Regions from separate parts of the Streptomyces sp. NPDC001852 genome, predicted to be linked through region 2. Evidence: riboswitches for the same ligand, from Rfam matches in the RefSeq annotation. Region 2 holds a riboswitch; the other holds the start of a gene.

Region 1 (11,601 bases), on a different contig from region 2:
CAGGACCGTACCCGCCGCGAAGCGCCGTACAAACGCACATGCAAGCTACAAATCCCAAGTCTGCAGCTCATGCGATGCGACAGGAGACTTACAGCTGGCAGATGCGGCAGTATCATCGCCGCACGGCCGGTGGTCCCGGCCGTGACAGGGCGCGACCGTCGTTCCACAGAACCGAGGAGTAGATCCGTGATGACCCGTTCCGTGCGCCGGACCCGGCGGATGCTGCAGCTGGCCGGTGCGGGAGCCGCCGCCCTGATGGCACTCAGCGCCTGCTCCTCGTCCTCGGACTCGTCCAACGCGAAGTCGGACACGTCGAACTCCGCCTCCCCCAAGCTGTCCGGCAACGTCACCGTGTTCGCCGCGGCCTCCCTGAAGGAGAGCTTCACGGCTCTGGGCAAGGAGTTCGAGCAGCAGCACCCGGGCACCAAGGTCAGCTTCAACTTCGGCGGCAGCGACACCCTCGCCGCGAGCATCACCGGCGGTGCCCCGGCGGACGTCTTCGCCGCCGCCAGCCCCAAGACCATGGCGATCGTGACGGGCAAGAAGGACGCAGCAGGCACGCCGGCGACCTTCGTGCGCAACCAGCTGGAGATCGCCACCCTCCCGGGCAACCCCGGCAAGGTGTCCTCCCTGAAGGACCTCACCAAGTCCGGCCTGAAGGTCGTGCTGTGCGACAAGACCGTGCCGTGCGGCGCTGCCGCGCAGAAGGCCCTGGACGCCGCCAAGCTCAAGCTGACCCCGGTCTCCTACGAGCAGGACGTCAAGAGCGCCCTGAACAAGGTGGAGCTGAAGGAGGCGGACGCGGCGGTCGTCTACAAGACCGACGTGAAGTCCGCCGGCGGCAAGGTGGAGGGCGTGGAGTTCCCCGAGTCGGCCAAGGCGATCAACGACTACCCGATCGTCCTGCTGAAGAACGCGCCGAACGCCCAGGCCGCCAAGGCGTTCGTCGCCCTGGTGCAGTCCGCCGAGGGCCAGAAGGTGCTGAGCGAGGCGGGGTTCCTCAAGCCGTGACCTCGCTCCACGAGCCCGGCGCCGCGACCGGTCCCCGCACGGACCGGCCGCGGCGTCGCCGCGTCGGCACGGGGGGCCGGCGCGGGGTGCCGTTGCCGCTGCTGCTGCCGGGCGTGCTGGCGCTGGCGTTCCTGCTGGTGCCGCTTCTCGCGCTGCTCGTCCGCGCGCCCTGGCGCAGCCTGCCGGGCCAGCTGACGGGCACCGAGGTGTGGCAGGCGCTCCAGCTGTCGCTGGTCAGCGCCACGGCGGCGACGGCGGTGAGCCTGGTGCTGGGCGTGCCGCTGGCCTGGCTGCTGGCCCGTACGGAGTTCCCCGGCCGGGGCCTCGTACGGGCGCTGGTGACGCTGCCGCTCGTGCTGCCGCCGGTGGTCGGCGGTGTGGCGTTGCTGCTGGCCCTCGGCCGCAACGGCGTGATCGGCCAGTGGCTGGACTCCTGGTTCGGGATCACGCTGCCGTTCACCACCACGGGGGTCGTGATCGCGGAGGCGTTCGTCGCGATGCCGTTCCTGGTCATCAGCGTCGAGGGCACCCTGCGCGCGGCCGACCCGCGCTTCGAGGAGGCGGCGGCCACGCTCGGCGCCTCCCGCTTCACCGCGTTCCGCCGGGTCACCCTGCCGCTGATCGCGCCCGGCATCGCGGCCGGGGCCGTCCTGGCCTGGGCCCGCGCGCTCGGTGAGTTCGGCGCGACGATCACCTTCGCGGGCAACTTCCCCGGCCGCACCCAAACCATGCCGCTCGCCGTCTACCTGGCCCTGCAGAACGACCCCGACGCCGCGATCGCCCTCAGCCTGGTCCTGCTGGCGGTGTCGATCGCGGTGCTGGCGGGGCTGCGGGACCGTTGGATGAGGGGGGCGTGAGCGTGGCAGCGGACCCGGGGCATGTGCGAACGTACAGACCCATGACCGACATCGACGCCCCCGAAGCCGGCCTGCTGACGGTGGGCGACGAGGGACTCGACGCCCGGCTCGTCGTGGACCGCGGCTCCTTCGCGCTCGACGTGGCCCTGAGCGCCGCCCCCGGAGACGTCCTCGCCCTCCTCGGGCCGAACGGCGCCGGCAAGACCACCGCCCTGCGCGCCCTCGCCGGACTCACCCCGCTCACCGGCGGCCATCTGCGCCTCGACGGCACCGCCCTGGAACACACTCCCCCGGAGTCCCGCCCGGTCGGCGTGGTCTTCCAGGACTATCTGCTCTTCCCGCACCTGTCCGCGCTGGACAACGTGGCCTTCGGCCCGCGCTGCCGGGGCGCGTCCAGGGCCGAGGCCCGGGCCCGGGCCGCCGCATGGCTGGACCGCCTGGGCCTCGCCGGCCACGCGGCCGCCAAGCCACGCCGCCTGTCCGGCGGGCAGGCCCAGCGCGTGGCCCTCGCCCGCGCCCTGGCCACCCACCCGAGGCTGCTGCTCCTGGACGAGCCGCTTGCTGCCCTAGACGCCCGTACCCGGCTGGAGGTCCGCGCCCAACTGCGCCGCCACCTGGCCGAGTTCGAGGCGGTCGCCGTCCTGGTCACGCACGACCCGCTGGACGCCATGGTGCTCGCCGACCGGCTGGTCGTCATCGAGCACGGCCGGGTCGTCCAGGAGGGCTCACCCGCCGACATCGCCCGCCATCCGCGCACCGACTACATCGCCCAGCTGGTCGGCCTCAACCTCTACCGGGGACAGGCGGACAGGCACACGGTGCGGCTCGACGCGGGTCCCACCATCACGACCACCGAGGTGCTGTCCGGTCCGGCCTTCGTGGCGTTCCCGCCGTCCGCCGTCACCCTGTTCCGGGACCGGCCCACCGGCGCCAGCGCCCGTAACCTCTGGCGCTGCGAGGTGGCCGGCCTGGAGACGCACGGCGACCAGATCCGCGCCGACCTCACCGGCGAACTCCCGCTCGCCGCCGACCTCACCACGGTCGCCGCCGCCGACCTCGACCTGCATCCGGGCGCTGCCGTCTGGGCGACGGTCAAGGCGACGCAGACGCACGCATACCCGGCCTGAGCGGGCGGGCGCCTACCGTGGGTGCCCATGACCCTGAGCATCCGCAACCAGCTCCCCGGCACCGTCACGGAAGTGCGACCGGGAGAGGCCATGGCCACCGTCAAGCTCCGTCTGGAGGGCGGCCAGCACCTCATGGCGGCCATCACCAAGGAGTCCGCCGAGGAGCTCTCCCTCGCCCCCGGCTCGCCCGTCCGCGCGCTCGTGAAGTCGACCGAGGTGTCCCTGGCCACCCGTCGGGTGGAGGGCCTGTCGATCCGCAACCAGCTCCCCGGCGCGATCACCGGCCTCACCACCGGCGCCGTCATGGCCACCGTGAAGATCTCCGTCGACGGCGGCGAACTGACCGCGGCGATCACCAAGGACGCGGTCGCCGACCTCGGCCTCTTCGTGGGCTCCGACGTGTTCGCCCTCATCAAGGCGACCGAGGTGTCACTGGCGACGGCCTGAGACGGCGGGGCCCCGCCCGGAAACCGGACGGGGCCCCGGGGGTCACCGCTCGCTCAGTCCTCGTACGCGTCCAGCGGCGGGCAGGAGCACACCAGGTTGCGGTCGCCGAAGGCCTGGTCGATACGGCGCACCGGAGGCCAGTACTTGTCGGCGGCCGAGACACCGGCCGGGAAGACGGCCTGCTCGCGGCTGTAGGCGTGCGCCCACGCGTCGCCGAGGGCGGCGGCGGTGTGCGGCGCGTTCCGCAGCGGGTTGTCCTCCGTCGGCCACTCGCCCGAGCCGACCTTCTCGATCTCCGCGCGGATGGCGATCATCGTGTCGCAGAACCGGTCCAGCTCGGCGATGTCCTCCGACTCGGTCGGCTCGATCATCAGCGTGCCGGCCACCGGGAAGGACATGGTCGGCGCGTGGAAGCCGTAGTCGATCAGGCGCTTGGCCACGTCGTCCACGCTCACACCGGTCGCCTTGGTCAGCGGGCGCAGGTCGATGATGCACTCGTGCGCGACCAGGTTGCCGGGGCCCGTGTAGAGCACCGGGTAGTGCGGCTCCAGGCGCTTGGCGATGTAGTTCGCGGAGAGCACGGCCACCTGCGTGGCCCGCTTGAGGCCCTCGCCGCCCATCAGCCGGACGTACGCCCAGGAAATGGGCAGGATGCCCGCGGAGCCCCAGGGGGCGGCCGAGATCGGGCCGACGCCCGTCTCCGGGCCCGCGGCCGGCTGCAGCGGGTGGTTCGGCAGGTACGGCGCCAGGTGCGAGCGGACCGCGACCGGGCCGACGCCGGGGCCACCGCCGCCGTGCGGGATGCAGAAGGTCTTGTGCAGGTTCAGGTGGGAGACGTCACCGCCGAAGTGGCCGGGCTTGGCGAGGCCGACCAGCGCGTTGAGGTTGGCGCCGTCGACGTACACCTGGCCGCCCGCCTCGTGCACCTGGGCACAGATGTCGGCGACGTGCTCCTCGAACACGCCGTGCGTCGACGGGTAGGTGATCATCAGTACCGCCAGCTCGTCGCGGTACTGCTCGATCTTCGCCCGCAGGTCCTCGACGTCGATCTCGCCGTCCTCGGCGGTCTTGACGACGACGACCTTCATGCCGGCCATCACGGCGCTGGCGGCGTTGGTGCCGTGCGCGGAGGACGGGATGAGGCAGACGATGCGCTGCTCGTCGCCGTTGGCCCGGTGGTAGCCGCGTACGGCGAGCAGACCGGCCAGCTCGCCCTGTGAACCGGCGTTCGGCTGCAGGGAGACCTTGTCGTAGCCGGTGACCTCGGCGAGACGTTCCTCCAGCTCACGGATGAGCGTGAGGTAGCCCTCGGCCTGTTCGGCGGGCGCGAAGGGGTGCAGCTGACCGAACTCGGGCCAGGTGACCGGCTCCATCTCGGTGGTCGCGTTGAGCTTCATGGTGCAGGAGCCCAGCGGGATCATGCCGCGGTCGAGCGCGTAGTCGCGGTCGGCCAGCCTGCGCAGGTAACGCAGCATCGCCGTCTCGGAGCGGTGCTGGTGGAAGACCGGGTGGGTGAGGTACGTGTCGGTGCGCAGCAGCGCCTCGGGCAGGGCGTCCTCGGCGGTCTCGTCGAGGGCCTCGATGTCGCCCTTGACGCCGAAGGCGGACCAGACGGCCTCCAGCTGGGCCCGCTTGGTGGTCTCGTCGCAGGCCAGGGAGACGTGGTCGGCGTCGGTCAGGTGGAGGTTGACGCCGTTCTCCCGCGCGGCGGCGACGATCTCGGCGGCCTGGCCGGGCACGCGCGCGGTGAGGGTGTCGAAGAAGGCGCCGTGCACGATCTCGACCCCGCCGGCCTTCAGGCCCTCGGCGAGGAGGGTGGCGTACCGGTGCGTGCGGCGGGCGATGGTCTTCAGGCCCTCCGGCCCGTGGTAGACGGCGTACATGCCGGCCATCACGGCCAGCAGCACCTGCGCGGTGCAGATGTTGCTGGTCGCCTTCTCCCGGCGGATGTGCTGCTCACGGGTCTGCAGCGCGAGCCGGTAGGCCTTGTTCCCGTCGGCGTCGACGGAGACGCCCACGAGGCGGCCGGGCAGGCTGCGCGCGAACTTCTCGTGCACCGCCATGTAGCCGGCGTGCGGACCGCCGAAGCCCATCGGCACGCCGAAGCGCTGGGTGGTGCCGACGGCGATGTCGGCGCCGAGCTCGCCGGGCGAGGTCAGCAGCGTCAGGGCGAGCAGGTCGGCGGCGACGGTGACGAGCGCGCCGAGCTCGTGCGCCTGGTCGATGACCGGCTTGATGTCGCGTACGGCACCGGAGGCGCCCGGGTACTGGATCAGCACGCCGTTGATGTCACGCGCGGCGATGTCGGCCGGGATGCCGTCGCCGAGGTCGGCGACGACCACCTCGACGCCGGTCGGCTCGGCGCGGGTCTGGATGACGGCGATGGTCTGCGGAAGCGCGTCCGCGTCGACCAGGAAGAGGCCCTTCTTGTTCTTGCCCATGCGCCGGGACAGCGCCAAGGCCTCGGCGGCGGCGGTGCCCTCGTCCAGCAGGGAGGCACCGGAGGTCGGCAGGCCGGTGAGGTCGGCGACCACGGTCTGGAAGTTCAGCAGGGCTTCCAGCCGCCCCTGGGAGATCTCCGGCTGGTACGGCGTGTAGGCCGTGTACCAGGCCGGGTTCTCCATGACGTTGCGCAGGATGACCGGCGGCGTGAAGGTGCCGTAGTAGCCGAGGCCGATCATGGAGTCGAGGACCTGGTTGCGGTCGGCGAGCGAGCGCAGCTCGGCGAGCACCTCGGCCTCGGTACGGGCGCCCGGCAGGTCGAGGGCGTCGGCGTTCTTGATCACATCCGGGACCGCCGCGGCGGTCAGCTCGTCCAGCGAACCGTAGCCGACCTGCGCGAGCATCTTGGCCCGCGCCTCCTGGTCGGGCCCGATGTGGCGCTGCTCGAACGGGATGCCCGCTTCGAGCTCCGAGAGCGGAATACGATGGGCGGTCATTGCGGAGGCCTCCTGGTCTGACGCGACCTTCGAAGGGCACCACGGCGCGGGTGCCCGGACGGCCTCCCCCTCTGTCATCTCAACCTGAGAGCTTCACCGGGTACGTCCCGGTTTTCACCGTCGGTGAGAGCGGGAGCCGTCGACACCCGCCCTGCTTTCCAGAGTGACCTCGTCCGTGCGGTACGTGAGCCTGAGAGATTCCGGGGAGGATTTGCTCCTTCGGCGCCTCCGAGGTGGTCGGAGGACTCTCCCGCACGGGGTCAGCAGCCGCTGTCAGCCTACCAGCGAGGTCAACGCCCGAGCCCTCGAGTGGCCGCCTCCCTGAATGTGCTCTTTTGTAGTGCTTACGGATGAGTTGCGACCACGTGGAGGGAGAGGGACCGTGCAGACCGACATCGATCCGCGCAACCTGATCGGCCGCAAGGCGTTCGACCGCAACGGCACCAAGATCGGCACCATCGACGAGGTGTACCTCGACGACGCGACCGGCGTGCCCGAGTGGGCGGCCATACGCACCGGCCTGTTCTCCCGCGACGCCTTCGTCCCCCTGGAGCCGAGCGAACTGATCGAGGGCACCCTCCGTGTCCCCTTCGACCGCGCGCTGATCAGGGACGCCCCGGACTTCGGCGTGGGCCGCCACCTCTCCCCCGAGCAGGAGCTCCAGCTCTACCACCACTACGGCCTCGACGTGGCCTCACCTGCCTCGGCCCCGGACCACGAATTCGGCAAGCTGGCGGGGTCGGAGGAAACCTGATCGTCCTCAGGGGTCCGGGGCGGAGCCCCGTGCCGGTGATCCGAGACCAAGGGCAACGGATCAGCGGCCTCCAGCGCAGGATCCTCGACGAAGAACGTCCGCACCCGCCCCGGAGCGGACTGCGGCGTCTCGAAGCGCACGGTGACCCGCCCCAGCCCACTCCCCTGCACCCACCCGTGCCCGTACTCCGCGTGCCGGACGTCCTGTCCCGCCCGCCAGTGCCTTTCCACGGGCTCCGGCCGCTCCACGACCACCTCGGCCTCGGCCTCCTCCGGCGCCTCCGCCGCCCGCGCGGGCAGGGCCTGCGCGAACAGATCCTCCTGCGTGTAGTCGGCGAGCCCGGAGACGCCCACCCCCAGCAGCCGTACCCCGCCCGTGGTGTCCACGGAGTCCAGCAGCCGCGCCGCCGCCTCCCGCACCACCGCCGGATCGTCCGTCGGCCCCCGCAACGTCTCCGACCTGGTCAGCGTCGAGAAGTCGTACCGCCGTACCTTCAGCACGATCGTCCGCCCCGACAGCCTGGCTCCGCGCAGCCGCCCCACGCACCGGTCGGCGAGCCGCTGCACCTCCAGCCCGATCCGCAGCCGGTCATGGATGTCCACGTCGTAGGTGTCCTCGACCGACACCGACTTCGCCTCGCGCTCGGCGACCACGGGCCGCTCGTCGTGGGCCAGGGCCATGGCGTACAGCGCGTGCCCGTGCGCCTTGCCGAGCAGCCGGACCAGCTCGTCCTCGCCCGCTTCGGCCAGCTCCTCGACCGTGGTGATCCCCGCCCTGCGCAGATGGTCCCCGGTGGCCGGACCGACCCCCGGCAGCGTCCGCACCGGCATCGGGGCCAGCAACGCCCGCTCGGACCCCGGCTCGATGACCACCAGGCCGTCCGGCTTGGCCTGCTCCGAGGCGATCTTGGCGAGCATCTTGGAGGCGGCGAGTCCCACCGATCCGGTCAGCCCGGTGACCGCCCTGATGTCCGCGCGCAGCTTGATCCCGGCCAGCCGCGCCGACTCCTCGTCCCAGGCCGTCCCGCCCGCCTCCAGATCCACGAACGCCTCGTCCAGGCTGAGCGGCTCCACCAGCGGCGACAGCTCCCGCAGCAGTGCCATCACCTGCTCGCTGATCGCCCGGTACACGGTGAAGCGCGGCACCAGATACGCGGCATTGGGTGCCAGCCGGCGCGCCTGGGCCATGGGCATCGCCGAGTGGACCCCGAAGACCCGTGCCTCGTACGACGCGGTGGCCACCACCCCGCGCGGTCCGAGCCCGCCCACGACGACCGCCTTCCCGCGCAGGCTCGGCTTGGATGCCTGCTCCACCGAGGCGTAGAAGGCATCCATGTCGAGATGCAGGATCGTGGGCGCGTTTCTCACATCTCCGATGCTGCACCACGGCACTGACAATGCCCCGCCGCGGACGGGACCGGTGTCAGACCGCCCGGTTGCGGCGCCGCGCCAGTTCGTCCGCGGGGTTGTGCCCGACGAGGGTCTCCCCGGTGTCGATGCGCTCGCCGTGCAGCTGGGAGAGCGCGCTTTCCACGTCCCGCCACACCACGCCGACGGCGATCCCGAAGATGCCCTGACCGCCCTGGAGCAGGGCGTGGACCTCGTCCGGCGAGGAGCACTCGTACACCGTGGCGCCATCGCTCATCAGGGTCATCCGCTCCAGGTCGCGGAAACCGCGTTCCCTGAGGTGCTGCACGGCCGTGCGGATGTTCTGCAGCGAGACCCCGGTGTCCAGGAAGCGCTTGACGATCTTCAGTACGACGACGTCACGAAAGCTGTACAGCCGCTGCGTGCCCGATCCGTACGCGGGCCGCACGCTCGGCTCGACCAGACCGGTGCGCGCCCAGTAGTCCAGCTGCCGGTAGGTGATGCCCGCGGCCGCGCAGGCCGTCGGGCCGCGGTAACCGATCTGTTCCGACCCCATGGACGCCGCCCCTCCGCCGTTCGGCACCACCGTTGGCCGCTGCGGGGCGTGATCGACCGCGCTGCTCGGCTGGGGGTACCCCCTGTTCGAACGCAGCTGAGAGCTCGGGGGAGGGTACGGACCGCTCTCCCCGAACCCGCGTCCGGGGGCACCCCCAGCCGTACCGTCGCCGCTGGTTCTCACGCCGACCTCCGTCCTTGACCTGCCCTCACGACGGTAGGCAGTCACCAGGGGTGCGTCAACGATCGCCACACTCGGCACGCCGAGTGATAATCACCCTAGGAGTGGTTTCCCGTGTCCCACCGCGGGGAAAGGCTAGCCGAATGCGTTCGGGGGAGGGCCTAGGACGCTCTCAATGGCCGGTGGCACGTGCCCGTGCACGGGGTGCCGACGCTCACCGGCGTTCGTCTTCACTGGCTGCTGGTGCCGAAGTCCTCGGGCGAGATCTGGTCGAGGAACTCGCGGAACTTCTCCACCTCGTCCTCCTGCTCGTCCGGGATGGCGATGCCGGCGTCGTCCAGCACCGCGTCACTGCCGTAGATCGGCGTTCCGGTGCGCAGGGCCAGCGCTATGGCATCGGAGGGACGCGCGCTGACCTCGACGCCGCTGGCGAAGACCAGCTCCGCGTAGAAAACACCTTCCCGCAGATCGGTGATGCGTACTTCGGTCAGCTCCTGGCCCACGGCCTCCAGCACGTCCTTGAACAGGTCGTGGGTCAGCGGCCTGGCGGGGGCCATGCCCTGCTGGGCGAAAGCGATCGCCGTCGCCTCCCCCGGCCCGATCCAGATGGGGAGGTAACGGTCGCCTCCCACTTCGCGCAGGAGCACGATCGGTTGGTTGGAGGGCATTTCGACCCGGACACCTACGACATCGAGCTCGTTCACACAGCAACCCTAGGCCGTGCCCGGGATGTTTGGGTAGTCGGGCCGGGAACAGGTGCCCGATCCGGCCGCCGGCGGCTCCGGGCGTTCACGGCAGCCGTACCCCGAGGGCGGTCTGCACCAGCGCCGCGTGCAGTTTCACCGTGAGCGCCGCCAGCTCCTTCGTGCGGGCCTCGGCATGGGCCCTGGTCTGCGGGTTGCGGTGGCGCCTGAGCGGGGCCACCACCTGGTCGACCAGCCCGGCCTCGCGGTCGGCGGCCGCCTTCATCACCCGCAGGTGCCGTGGCTCGATCCCGAACCGGCCCAGCTCGGCGACGAGCGAGGCCACGGTGACCGCCTCGGCGTCGTACGCCCCGTCCTCCAGGGGAGCGATGAGCCCGTACGACTCCCACTCCTTGAGGTCGCCCTCGTCGATCTCCGCGGCCGCCATCAGCTCGGTCCTGCCGATCCGTGCCACCGTGGGCGCCGTGGCCTGCTCCGGAGCGTCCTCACTCGTGCGCTGTCGGCCCACCACGGGCAGCTGGACGGCCTCGCCCCGCTCCATGGCGTCCAGGTGCTCGCGGATCACCTTGAGCGGCAGATAGTGGTCCCGCTGCATCCGCAGCACATGCGCCAGGCGCTCGACATCCCCGGCGCTGAACTTGCGGTACCCCGACGGGGTCCGCTGCGGCTCGATGAGCCCCTCCGACTCCAGGAAACGGATCTTGGAGATGGTGACTTCGGGGAACTCGTCGCGCAGCGCGTTCAGCACCGTGCCGATGCTCATCAGCCCACTGTCCCTGGCGGCGGTACCGCTCCCGGCACCGCCGCTCGGTGTTTGAAGCATGGACCTTCCCTGGGAGTCCCCCCGGACACCGGTCCGGGGGCGGGTCAGATGCCCTGCCGGCTCGCGTAGAACACCAGCCGGTACTTGCCGATCTGCACCTCGTCACCGTTCGACAGGGCGACCTGGTCGATCCGCTCGCGGTTGACGTACGTGCCGTTCAGACTGCCCACGTCGGCCACGGTGAACGAGCCGTCCGGGGAGCGCCGGAACTCCACGTGCCGGCGCGAGACCGTGACGTCGTCCAGGAAGATGTCGCTCTGCGGGTGGCGTCCGGCCGTGGTCAGGTCGCTGTCCAGCAGGAAGCGGCTGCCCGAGTTCGGTCCCCGGCGGACCACCAGGAGTGCCGAGCCCATCGGCAGCGCGTCCACCGCGGCCTGCGCCTCGGGCGACAGCATGGGCACCTGCGTCTGGCCGGTGACCTCGGAGTCGTAGGCCTCGAGACCGGAGATCGAGATCGTGGACGTCGTCTCGGCGGCACGCTCCGGCGCCACCCCGGGGCGCAGCGGCGCGCCACAGTTGGAGCAGAAGCGGGCGTTCTCCGCGTTGCGGTTACCGCACCTCGTACACACCAGGACCGACATCGACGGATCCTCCTGCGGCTGCCCCGCCGGGGCGTTGGACGCGTACGGACCGGGGGCGAACCCTCCACCCGCACCTGAGGTTGACGGTTGCCCGAAACCTATGCCGCCGGACTGGGCAGGGTCAACCGACGCCCCGCCCTGACCTCCGGAAATGTCGCCGCCCGGACCAGCGACCTGATCCCGGAACAGCGGGCGCCGCCCCTCCGCGTCAGGCTGTGCGCGGTGACGAGCGGTCGCGTTGTCGCCGCCCTCTCG
Region 2 (11,601 bases):
GTCGCGAGGTCCGGGACGACCGTGAGGCCGTCCTTGCCCGCGGCCGGCTTGAACGTGACGAGCGTCCGCGCGTACAGGCGCGAGAAGTTCTGCACGAAGCCGTAGTAGGTGTTGCCCGGGTCCAGGGAGTCCGGCACGTCGGAGTCCTCCAGCGTGACCGTACCCCCCTTCTTGGTGGACGCGTTGACGATGGAGTTCAGTGCCGCGTCCTTGCTACCGCTGCCGCCGCCACTGCTGCTCTTGCCCCCACCGCCACAGGCGGCCGCGCTCAGGGAGAGCACCGTGACCGTGGCCGCGGCGGTGATAACCCTTCTGGTCTTCACGTGAGGTAAGCCCCTCTATCGATGGATCACTTGCTGCGAGGGTCGAGCGCGTCACGCAGCCCGTCACCCAGCAGGTTGAAGGCCAGGACGGTGATGAAGATCGCCAGTCCGGGCACGAACATGTACTGCGGATCTGCGGTGTAGAGATCCACGGCGTTGCTGAGCATGCCGCCCCATGAAGCCTGCGGCGGAGCGATACCGACTCCGAGGAAGCTCAGCGCAGCCTCGAAGAGGATGTTCGTCGGGATGATCAGCGTCGAGTAGACGAGGATCGGCGCGACGAGGTTGGGGAGCAGTTCCCGGAACAGGATGTACGGGCCACGGGCTCCCAGACTGGTGGCGGCCTCGACGAACTCCCGCCTGCGCAGGGTCATCGTCTGGGCGCGCACGATACGGCCGATGTAGGGCCAGCTGAAGAAGCCGATCACGAAGATCAGCACGGAGATCCGCAGCGGCAGGCCGTTGAGCCCGAAGAACCCGTCCTGCACCGAGGCCGAGATCGCGATGGCGAACAGCAGCAGCGGGAAGGCCAGGAAGGTGTCCATGAGCTTGCTGATGAGGCTGTCGACCCAGCCGCCGTAGTAGCCGGCGATGACACCCAGCACGGTGCCGATGACCACCGAGAGGAGGGTGGCGCCGCCGGCGACCAGGAGGGAGACCCAGGAGCCGTCGATGATGCGGGCGAGCATGTCGCGGCCGTACTGCGGGTCCACACCCAGGGGATGGGCCCAGCTCATGCCGCCCCAGCCGCCCTTGGGCGCCAGGAGCGCCGGGTCGATGAGGTCCTGGTGGAACTTGTCCGGGTCGAGCCCGAAGATCCACTCGATCGGCTTGGCGAGCACCGCCATCAGCACGAGCAGGATGACGACGATCCCGCCCGCCACGGCCACCTTGTCCCGCTTGAACCGGGTCCAGGCGATCTGGCTGAGTGAACGCCCTTCGATCTGGCTCTTCTTGGCCCCGGCGAGCACGGACTCGGGAGGCGCTCCGGCCTCCGCGCCGGTGGTCTCGATCGGTGCGGTCACAGTTGACCTGACCCCTCTCGCCGGTGGTGACCGGCCTTTGTCCGCCGCTGTGGGCGGCTTGGTTCACTTACCCTGCGCCGGCCGCACCTTGGTGACGGCCCAGAGATCCAGCTGGTCCTGTGACTGGTTCGAGCACAGGATCGATGGCCTCGCGTCTTGAGAGGCGAGTCTTCAACGCGCTCTCGATCAGGCGCCAGGCCTGATGGAGAAAGTATGCGTAAACGTGATGCCACCTAGGGGATTCCGTTATCCGAACAGAAAAGATCGCCTGTCGGACGTGGATCATGAGGGGCGCCCCGCCCCGAACCGGGCCGGTGAACAGGGGAGTTGAGGACCCGGGCACCCATCGTGACCGGCGTCACATCGATCGGCTCAGTAGGGCCGTGGGCTGGTGTATCCGTATCCTGGACCGGTCGCCGGCGCCGGTGCCGCGTGGGCCTCGCGGTCGTAGAACGGGCGCGCGTTGGCCCGCATCCACATCACGACCGGGTCGTAGTCGTCGGTCATCGCGACCGTCGAGACCGGCAGGCCCTCCGGTACGGCGCCGACGGACTGCTGCATCATCGCGCGCACCGAGTCGACCGCGGCCGGGGAGGTGTCGTACACGTCCAGGCCGATGGCGAGGTACGGCGCTCCGAGCGCCGGCTGCACCCAGGCGCGGCGCAGGGAGCGCAGGGCCGGGGTGCGGTGGGCGTTCTGCGTGAGAAGGGCGTAGAACTGCGGGATCTCGATCCCGGGCTCGGCCAGCCGGAGGGGGCCCGCGGGCTGGCGGTCCAGGCCCGTGGCGATACGGCGCAGGTCCAGCCAGGGGATGCCGAGGCCGCCGCCGGGCGCGTGCGGGTTGAGCCAGAGGCCGTAGTGGTCGGGATAGAGGGTGCGGGCCACGTCGAGCCCGTCGACGACCTCGTACGACCGGTTCCAGCCGCTGGCCGAGAGCTCCTGGGCGGAGGTGACGCAGGGGGCGTACTGGAAGCCGTCGACCTCCATGTTCCCGTACTGGGCGTCAGGGGAGCCGGCCTGGCCGTGCCACAGGAGCATCCAGATCTGACCGGAGGAGGGGGTGGCGAGGGCGCGGAGCAGGGCCTCGTAGGCGTCGTAGCGGCCGGGGGTGACCTGGCGCAGCGTGTGTTCCACGCCGACGCTGCCGCTGTGGCTCGCGCTCACCTGTCGTGCCCTTCTCTTTTCTGTGCCCCGTGTTTGGGGACAGCTTAAGCGCCCACGGGGTTGCCGCCTTGGGTACGTGCGCGGGTGCGGGTGCGTCGTGGCTCGTGGCGCCCCTGCGGCGGAGCCGCATATCGGACACGGCCCCGCGCCCCTCAGGGGCGCCTCAGTGGCCGTACTGATAGAAGGGGCGGACGTTCGCCTTCATCCATTCGGACACCGGGTCGTCCGTGACGTCCATGAGGACCAGGTTGACCGGCCACGCGACCGGGACGCCGGCGAGGGCTCTGCCCAGGGCCTGGAGGGGCAGGGTGCGCAGGTCGCCCTCCCACCGGGAGAGCTCGACGCCCACGAACATGACCGGCTCGTCCGTCTCGATGGCGGCCAGGCAGCGGCGGGCGGTGAGGACCACGCCGGTCTCGGCGAACTCCGCGGAGGCGGCGGAGAGGAAGTCGACCGGGTCGTCCTGCCAGTCGGGCTCGAAGAGGCGGACCCGGGCGCCGGTGTTCGGGCCGTCCAGCGGGGTGCGGCCGGCCCGGCACAGCTCGGCCACCGCAGCGGGCGGGAGCGGGATGCCGACCAGCGCGTCGGGGTTCACCGCGATGCCGACCTGCGGGGGCAGGCCGCGGGCGAACTCCACGGCGGGGGCGATGGTGTACGACATGTGGGAGCCCGTCGCCTGGCGCAGCTGCTCCTCGGAGCTGAACACCGGGACGTAGACCTGGCCCTCGATCTCCAGCGTGGGCAGGTCGAGCGGGCCGCTGTCCGGGCCGCCGCCGTTGGGCAGCGGGATCCAGAGCAGGCTCCGGCCCAGCACGTCGATGATCCGGCCGGCCGCGGCGGGTATGCCGAGGGAGGCCGAGAGCACCTCCTCCAGCTCGTTGCCGGGCCAGCCGCCGTGGGGCTGGGGGTGCGCCTGTGCCGGGAAGTCCGCGGGAACGTCCGCCGGGAAGTCCATCTGCCTACCGCCTGCTGGGAATCACTGCTGTGACCATGAAGGCTAGCGGGTGACTGCGACAGGGCCTCACCTCGTGAAGGTGATCCGCTGCAGGGCGTCCGCCGCCGGCCGGTCCAGCAGCACGGCGGCGCCGCAGCCCGCGGGCAGCTCGCCGCGCTCGACCGCGGCGAGCAGGCGGGCGGCCGTACGGCGGTGGCGGCGGAAGGCGTGGGCGGACACGCCCCGGCCGCGCTCGCGCTGGCCCGCTCGGGCGGCCTCGGGGGTGACGTCGAGCAGGATCAGATGAAGGGTGCCGCCACGGCGGCGGGCCTCGCGGGCGAGCCAGGCGCGCACCCAGGGCTGGGTGCCGCAGTCGTGCACGACGACACCCTCGCCGGTGCGCAGGGCGCGGCGCAGGCCGGCGTAGTGGGCGAGGCGGACCAGGGGGCGGTAGAGGGCGTAGGGGAGGAAGCCCGGCAGGCGGGCCGCGAAGCGGTCGCGGGTGTCCTGGGAGTCGATGCGGGGGCCGGTGACCGCGCGGTGCATCAGGGTGGACTTGCCGCTGCCGGGCAGGCCGGTGATCACCACCAGGTCGCGGGGGCCGAAGGCCAGGGCGCGGGGGCCGCGGCCGGCGCGGTCGCGCAGGTCGCGGACGGCCTGGGCGGGGGCGGGGCGCTGCCCGGGCACCGCGATGCCGGTGGTGACGGTGGCGTACACCGGGGTCCTGTTCACCGTGATCGTCCTCCCCCTCGGGCTTGGCAATATCCATGCCCGCCGAATGCAAAGGGAAGGTAATGCACGATGCCCGGCGGTTTCGTACGCGTCCTGCCACAGCCCGGTTGCAGATGCGGCCCCTGACGGGCGGGGGTGCGGCGTGCAATGATGTGGCCGCCAACTGCATACCGGCCGCTTGAATCCGCGCGGGAGAGTTCCCAGCAGCCTTCGCTGGGACGCCGAAGGAGCAAGTCCCTCCCTTGAATCTCTCAGGCCCCGTTACCGCGCGGGCGAGGCACATCTGAAAAGCGGGCCGCTGTGTCAGTGGCTCCACCCAAGGTGCAAGCCGTGATCGCCCCCGTGGCGGTCCCGGCGAACCTCTCAGGTTCCGATGACAGATGGGGAGGAACGTTCCTCGCCTGTCATTCCCTGGGAGACGACCGACCGATGAGCAGTACCGAACCCACTGAGCTGCGCCACACCGCACTGGATGCGCTGCATCGCTCGCTCGGTGCGACGATGACCGACTTCGCCGGCTGGGACATGCCGCTGCGCTACGGCTCCGAGCGCGACGAGCACCTCGCCGTGCGGACGAAGGCGGGTCTCTTCGACCTCTCCCACATGGGCGAGATCACCGTCACCGGCGCCGGGGCGGCCGCCTTCCTGAACTTCGCGCTGGTCGGCAACATCGCCTCCGTCGGCGTGGGCCGCGCCCGCTACACCATGATCTGCCAGGCCGACGGCGGCATCCTGGACGACCTGATCGTCTACCGGCTCGCCGAGACCGAGTACATGGTCGTCGCCAACGCCTCCAACGCCCAGGTGGTGCTGGACGCCCTCGCCGAGCGTTCCGCCGGCTTCGACGCCGAGGTCCGCGACGACCGGGACGCGTACGCGCTGATCGCCGTCCAGGGCCCCGAGTCCCCCGGCATCCTGAAGTCCCTCACCGACGCCGACCTCGACGGCCTGAAGTACTACGCCGGACTGCCCGGCACGGTCGCCGGCGTCCCGGCCCTGATCGCCCGCACCGGGTACACCGGCGAGGACGGCTTCGAGCTGTTCGTGAAGCCCGGGCACGCGGTCGAGCTGTGGCAGGCGCTGACCAAGGCCGGCGAGGGCGTCGGCCTGGTCCCGTGCGGCCTGTCCTGCCGGGACACCCTGCGCCTGGAGGCGGGCATGCCGCTGTACGGGCACGAGCTGACCACCTCCCTCACCCCCTTCGACGCCGGGCTCGGCCGGGTGGTGAAGTTCGAGAAGGAGGGCGACTTCGTCGGGCGCGAGGCGCTCGAGCAGGCCGCCGCCAAGGCTCAGGAGAACCCCCCGCGCGTCCTCGTCGGCCTGGTCGCCGAGGGCCGCCGGGTGCCGCGCGCCGGGTACGCCGTCGTCGCCGGCGGCGAGGTGATCGGCGAGGTGACCTCCGGCGCCCCCTCCCCCACCCTGGGCAAGCCGATCGCCATGGCCTACGTCGACGCGGCGCACGCGGCGCCGGGCACCGAGGGCGTCGGCGTGGACATCCGGGGCAGCCACGAGCCGTACGAGGTCGTGGCGCTGCCGTTCTACAAGCGCCAGAAGTAGACACTGGGCGCGGTCACCGTGTGACCCCGCGCACGTTTCCGCCGCTCACCAGCGGTCTCAGCAGTCCCCCTTCATCAGCACTCCCGCGCGTACAGGAGAATTCAGGCCATGAGCAACCCCCAGCAGCTGCGCTACAGCAAGGAGCACGAGTGGCTGTCGGCCGCCGAGGACGGCGTCTCGACGGTCGGTATCACCGAGTTCGCGGCCAACGCGCTCGGCGATGTCGTCTACGCCCAGCTCCCCGAGGTCGGCTCCACGGTGACCGCGGGCGAGACCTGCGGCGAGCTGGAGTCGACCAAGTCGGTCTCCGACCTGTACTCGCCGGTCACCGGTGAGGTCACCGAGATCAACGAGGACGTCGTCAACGACCCCTCGCTGGTGAACTCCGAGCCCTTCGAGGGCGGCTGGCTGTTCAAGGTGCGCGTCGCGGAGGAGCCGGCCGACCTGCTCTCCGCCGACGAGTACACCGCCCAGAACGCCGGCTGAGGAGTCGTAGCCGTATGACCGTCCTGAACACGTCCCTGCACGAGCTGGACCCGGAGATCGCCGCCGCGGTCGACGCCGAGCTGAACCGGCAGCAGTCCACGCTCGAGATGATCGCCTCCGAGAACTTCGCGCCGCTCGCGGTGATGGAGGCGCAGGGCTCCGTCCTCACCAACAAGTACGCCGAGGGCTACCCGGGCCGCCGCTACTACGGCGGCTGCGAGCACGTCGACGTCGCCGAGCAGATCGCCATCGACCGGGTCAAGGAGCTGTTCGGCGCCGAGTACGCCAACGTCCAGCCCCACTCCGGCGCCTCCGCCAACCAGGCGGCGCTGTTCGCCCTCGCCCAGCCCGGGGACACCATCCTCGGCCTGGACCTCGCGCACGGCGGCCACCTGACCCACGGCATGCGCCTGAACTTCTCCGGCAAGCAGTTCAACGTGGTCGCCTACCACGTGGACGCCGAGACCGGCCTGGTCGACATGGCCGAGGTCGAGCGGCTGGCCAAGGAGCACCGCCCGAAGGTGATCATCGCGGGCTGGTCGGCGTACCCGCGCGAGCTGGACTTCGCCGCCTTCCGCCGGATCGCCGACGAGGTCGAGGCGTATCTGTGGGTCGACATGGCGCACTTCGCGGGCCTGGTCGCGGCCGGTCTGCACGCGAACCCCGTGCCGTACGCCGACGTGGTCACCTCCACCACGCACAAGACGCTGGGCGGTCCGCGCGGCGGCATCATCCTCGCGCGCGGCAAGGACTTCGCGAAGAAGCTGAACTCCGCCGTCTTCCCGGGCTTCCAGGGCGGTCCCCTGGAGCACGTGATCGCGGCCAAGGCCGTCTCCTTCAAGGTCGCCGCCTCGGAGGAGTTCAAGGAGCGCCAGCGTCGTACCGTGGAGGGTGCGCGCATCCTCGCCGAGCGCCTGACGGCGGCGGACGCGCGTGAGGCCGGCGTGAACGTCCTGTCCGGCGGCACGGACGTGCACCTGATCCTCGTCGACCTGCGCGAGTCGGAGCTGGACGGGCAGCAGGCCGAGGACCGCCTTCACGAGGTCGGTATCACGGTCAACCGCAACGCGGTCCCGAACGACCCCCGCCCGCCGATGGTCACCTCGGGCCTGCGCATCGGTACGCCCGCCCTCGCCACCCGCGGCTTCACGGCCGAGGACTTCGCCGAGGTCGCGGACGTGATCGCCGAGGCGCTGAAGCCGTCCTACGACGCCGAGGCCCTGAAGGCGCGCGTGAAGGCGCTCGCCGACAGGCACCCGCTGTACCCGGGTCTGAACAAGTAGGCCCGGACAAGCAAGTCCCCGGTGGGGCACTCGGACAGGGTGCCCCACCATCCCCCCAGCTCTTTTGCGTTCCTGCTGTCTTGAGGAGTGACCGTGGCCATCTCGGTCTTCGACCTGTTCTCGATCGGCATCGGCCCGTCCAGCTCCCACACGGTCGGCCCGATGCGCGCGGCGCGGATGTTCGCCCGCCGCCTGCGCAACGAGGGCCTGCTGGCCTCCGTCGCCTCGGTGCGCTGCGAGCTCTACGGCTCGCTCGGCGCGACCGGGCACGGCCACGGCACCCCCAAGGCCGTCCTGCTCGGCCTGGAGGGCGCCTCGCCGCGCACGGTGGACGTGGAGACGGCGGACGAGCAGGTGGAGCGGATCAGGACGGCGAACCGCATCTCGCTCCTCGGCGAGCACGAGATCCCGTTCTCCTTCGACGACGACCTGATCCTGCACCGCCGCAAGACGCTGCCGTACCACGCCAACGGCATGACGATATGGGCGTACGACGCGGCGGGCGCGGAACTGCTCTCCAAGACCTACTACTCGGTCGGCGGCGGCTTCGTCGTGGACGAGGAGGCGGTCGGCGCGGACCGGATCAAGCTGGACGACACGGTCCTGAAGTACCCCTTCCGCACGGGCGACGAGCTGCTCCGCCTCACGGGGGAGACGGGCCTGTCGATCTCCTCGCTGATGCTGGAGAACGAGCGGGCCTGGCGCACGGAGGACGAGATCCGCGCGGGCCTGCTGGAGATCTGGCGGGTGATGCGCGAGTGCGTCCGGCGCGGCATGTCCCGCGAGGGCATCCTGCCCGGCGGCCTGAAGGTGCGCCGCCGCGCGGCCGTCTCCGCCCGCCAGCTGCGCGCCGAGGGCGACCCGCTGGCGCACGCGATGGAATGGATCACGCTCTACGCGATGGCGGTGAACGAGGAGAACGCGGCCGGCGGTCGCGTGGTGACCGCCCCCACGAACGGCGCGGCGGGCATCATTCCGGCCGTCCTGCACTACTACATCAACTTCGTCCCCGGCGCCGACGAGGACGGCGTGGTCCGCTTCCTGCTGGCCGCCGGCGCGATCGGCATGCTCTTCAAGGAGAACGCCTCCATCTCCGGCGCCGAGGTCGGCTGCCAGGGCGAGGTCGGCTCCGCCTGCTCCATGGCCGCGGGCGCGCTGGCCGAGGTCCTCGGCGGCTCCCCCGAGCAGGTGGAGAACGCGGCCGAGATCGGCATGGAGCACAACCTCGGCCTCACCTGCGACCCGGTCGGCGGCCTGGTCCAGATCCCGTGCATCGAACGCAACGGCATGGCCGCGGTCAAGGCGGTCACCGCGGCGAAGATGGCCATGCGCGGCGACGGCTCCCACAAGGTGTCCCTGGACAAGGTCATCAAGACCATGAAGGACACGGGCGCGGACATGTCCGTGAAGTACAAGGAGACGGCCCGGGGCGGGCTCGCGGTGAACATCATCGAGTGCTAGGGAAAAGGCCCTGACCAGCGGCGTTCTTATATTTCGGCGCTGTCGGGGCCTTTTCGGCCCACGCGGCGGGCGGACGCGCGTGCCCGCCGGTCCCGCCGGGGGTGCGACCCCCGGGCGGGACCGGCGGGACTGCTGGTCAGCCGATGGTCGCGATGCCGTCGGTGGTGATCGTGGGGCGCCCTGAGGTGCCGACCACGACGATCTTCAGGGTGTGCTTGGCGGAGCTGGACCAGGTCTTCGTCCAGATCGCCTGGCGGTAGAGGGTGGTGGAGGACTTCAGGTCCACCGTGCTGACCTTGGTGCCGTCGACGTAGATGTACGCCTGGCCCGAGGTGGAGGCCTGGGAGACGATCCAGGCCACCGAACGGCCGGTGAAGGTCCAGCTGATCGATGCCCCGGCGGAGGAGGAACTGTAGGAGTAGCCGCCGAGGTAGCTGGCGCCGCTCTTGTGGGTCCAGGTCCCGGTGCGGGTGGTGGAGGTCTCCTGGATGATCGACGGCGTCCGGGAGACGGAGGCGCCGAAGCCGTTGCCGGCCACGTCGTACGCCGTCAGCGCGAACAGGTCCGAGGCACCGGGCTTGGCGGTGGTGTTCCAGGAGCTCGTGGTCGGGCCGAAGGTGGCCGAGGACGGGGCCGTCGCCATGACCTTGGCCAGCGCCGCGTTGTCGGCTGCCGTCCAGGTCACCGTGACCGGGACCGCGGTGGAGCTCACCGTGCCGGTGCGCGTCTTCACGGCCGGAGCGGTCGGGAAGGTGGGCGCGGTGGTGTCGCCGACCAGGGTGGCCGAGCCGGACAGGGTGGTCGAGCCGCGGACGTGGGTGGCGCGGACCTGGACCGAGTGGCTGCCGGCCGTGACCGAGATCGCCGCGGAGCGGGCGGTGCCGGAGGTGTGCGCCACGGCCTTGCCGTCGACCAGCACGTCGAAGCCGGAGATCACGGCGGACGGTGTGGAGGTCGTCCAGCTCACCGTGGCCGCGCCCTTGGTGTAGTAGTTCGTGCCGGACTTGGCCGCTCCGCCGGACATTCCGGTGACGGTGACGGCGCCGACCGGGCCGGCCGCGTAGGAGCGGATCGTGCTCAGGGCGTTGTAGAGCTGGTTGCCGGGGCAGTCGGTGGCGAAGCCGTTGCGGTGCCCGGAGATCACGTTGAAGCTGTAGCTGTTGCCCAGCTTGAAGTTGTAGCTGTCGGAGGCGCCCTCGGGCAGGGAGTCGGTGCCGGTACCGGGGTTCACCCCGGTCATGCCGAACTTCCAGGCCGCGATGCGGGCGATGGAGGCCAGCATCGCCTGGCTCGGCGTGGCCCCGGGGAAGGTGCTGGCGGTGGAGTCGCCGCCGCTGAGGTCGGTGTACGTGCCGATGGCGGCCACGCCCATGCTGTTGGTGTTGAAGCCGTACGTCTGGGCGCCCACGACCGGCAGCGCCATCCCGCCGAAGCGGCCCTCGAAGATGGTGCCGCACTTGTCGACCAGGAAGTTGTAACCGAGGTCGCGCCAGCCCTGGTTGAGGTGCTCGGCGTAGATGCCCCGCACGATCGCCGGGGAGTCGGAGCAGGAGTAGTTGTTCGTGGTGTCCGTGTGGTGGACGAACATCACCTTCACCGCCGAGCCGTACGACGGGTAACCGGACTCCCGGGCGCACTCGTCCGCGCCCCAGCCGGCCCGGGTGACCACGGTCGGCGGCGCCACCGTCGAGGTGGTCGCGGCCGGCATCGGGTCCGGCGGGACCGGCGACGCGGACGCGGAGGGACTGGCCGAGGAGGCCGGGCAGGAGGGGTACGCCTGGTCCATGGTCGGCAGCTGACTCGGCCAGGCCGTCGGCGAGGCGCTCGGCGAGGTGGAGTCCGGGGCGGACCCGGAGGGCGATGTACCGGAGGTCGGCGCGGTGGAGGCGGAGTCCGTGGCCGTGGGGGTGGCCGGGTCCGTCGCCGTCGCCGTGTCGGTCGGGGTGGCGGTGTCGGTGGCCGTCGCCGTGTCGGTCGCGGTGGCCGGGTCCGTCGGCGTGGCCGTGTCGGTGGCCGTGGTGGTGTCGGTGGCGGTCGCGTCCATGGCGTAGCCGGCCGGGGCCATGCCGGAGGCCGTCGTGCCGCCTGCGCCGCTGCCGGCCCTGCCCGGGTCGATCAGGTCCACCCGCAGCCCGGCGGGCAGCGCGGCCGTGCGGTGCGCGCCGGCCGCACGGACCTGGATGCCGTTCGACGGCCCCGCCCACATCGGCGACATCCCGCCCCGCACCCCGGGACGGTTCAGCTCGGCGGGGTCGGGGATGTCGTCGGGCTGCTGCACCTTCAGCCAGGCCGTCCAGTGGCCGTCCGCGGCCGAGCGGGTGCGTACCTCCACCGTGCCGTGCAGCGGGGCATGGGCGCCGTTCCAGGTGACGCCGACCATGCTGAACGGGGCCGTGGACCGGGCCCCCAGCGTCTTGAGCGACGCGCTCGTCCCCGTCAGGGGCAGCGAGTGCACATGCGTCTTGACCGGTCCCGCCGCCGACGCCCCGGAACCGCCGCCCTGCCCGGCCGCCGCCACGGCTGCCACCGCCAGGCCGCCGCCCGCGACGACCGCTCCCAGCGCCACCCAGGCGCGCTTCTTCACTCCGGACGAGCGCGCTCGCCGGCCGCTGTATGCAGTTCTCATGCCCCACCCT

The links. Region 2 has a riboswitch for glycine ahead of gcvT (glycine cleavage system aminomethyltransferase GcvT). Riboswitches for the same ligand answer to the same signal wherever they lie in the genome.
Region 1: another riboswitch for glycine. It lies ahead of gcvP (aminomethyl-transferring glycine dehydrogenase); the one in region 2 lies ahead of gcvT (glycine cleavage system aminomethyltransferase GcvT).

The regions. Positions count from the first base shown of each region.
Region 1 is NZ_JBIATN010000006.1:371,410-383,010, forward strand. Features, by position in the region: gene modA (molybdate ABC transporter substrate-binding protein) at 190-1,011, shown strand; gene modB (molybdate ABC transporter permease subunit) at 1,008-1,868, shown strand; gene ACFYZB_RS13810 (ABC transporter ATP-binding protein) at 1,910-2,995, shown strand; gene ACFYZB_RS13815 (TOBE domain-containing protein) at 3,023-3,442, shown strand; gene gcvP (aminomethyl-transferring glycine dehydrogenase) at 3,496-6,381, opposite strand; glycine riboswitch at 6,550-6,644, opposite strand; gene ACFYZB_RS13825 (PRC-barrel domain-containing protein) at 6,764-7,135, shown strand; gene ACFYZB_RS13830 (DNA polymerase IV) at 7,057-8,502, opposite strand; gene ACFYZB_RS13835 (MerR family transcriptional regulator) at 8,558-9,241, opposite strand; gene ACFYZB_RS13840 (bifunctional nuclease family protein) at 9,469-9,942, opposite strand; gene ACFYZB_RS13845 (MerR family transcriptional regulator) at 10,028-10,765, opposite strand; gene ACFYZB_RS13850 (FHA domain-containing protein) at 10,810-11,601, opposite strand, start outside.
Region 2 is NZ_JBIATN010000028.1:79,220-90,820, forward strand. Features, by position in the region: gene ACFYZB_RS35950 (ABC transporter substrate-binding protein) at 1-323, opposite strand, end outside; gene ACFYZB_RS35955 (ABC transporter permease) at 350-1,348, opposite strand; gene ACFYZB_RS35960 (enhanced serine sensitivity protein SseB C-terminal domain-containing protein) at 1,721-2,512, opposite strand; gene ACFYZB_RS35965 (enhanced serine sensitivity protein SseB) at 2,676-3,467, opposite strand; gene ACFYZB_RS35970 (AAA family ATPase) at 3,534-4,178, opposite strand; glycine riboswitch at 4,358-4,455, shown strand; gene gcvT (glycine cleavage system aminomethyltransferase GcvT) at 4,608-5,735, shown strand; gene gcvH (glycine cleavage system protein GcvH) at 5,844-6,221, shown strand; gene glyA (serine hydroxymethyltransferase) at 6,236-7,504, shown strand; gene ACFYZB_RS35990 (L-serine ammonia-lyase) at 7,598-8,965, shown strand; gene ACFYZB_RS35995 (N-acetylmuramoyl-L-alanine amidase) at 9,102-11,591, opposite strand.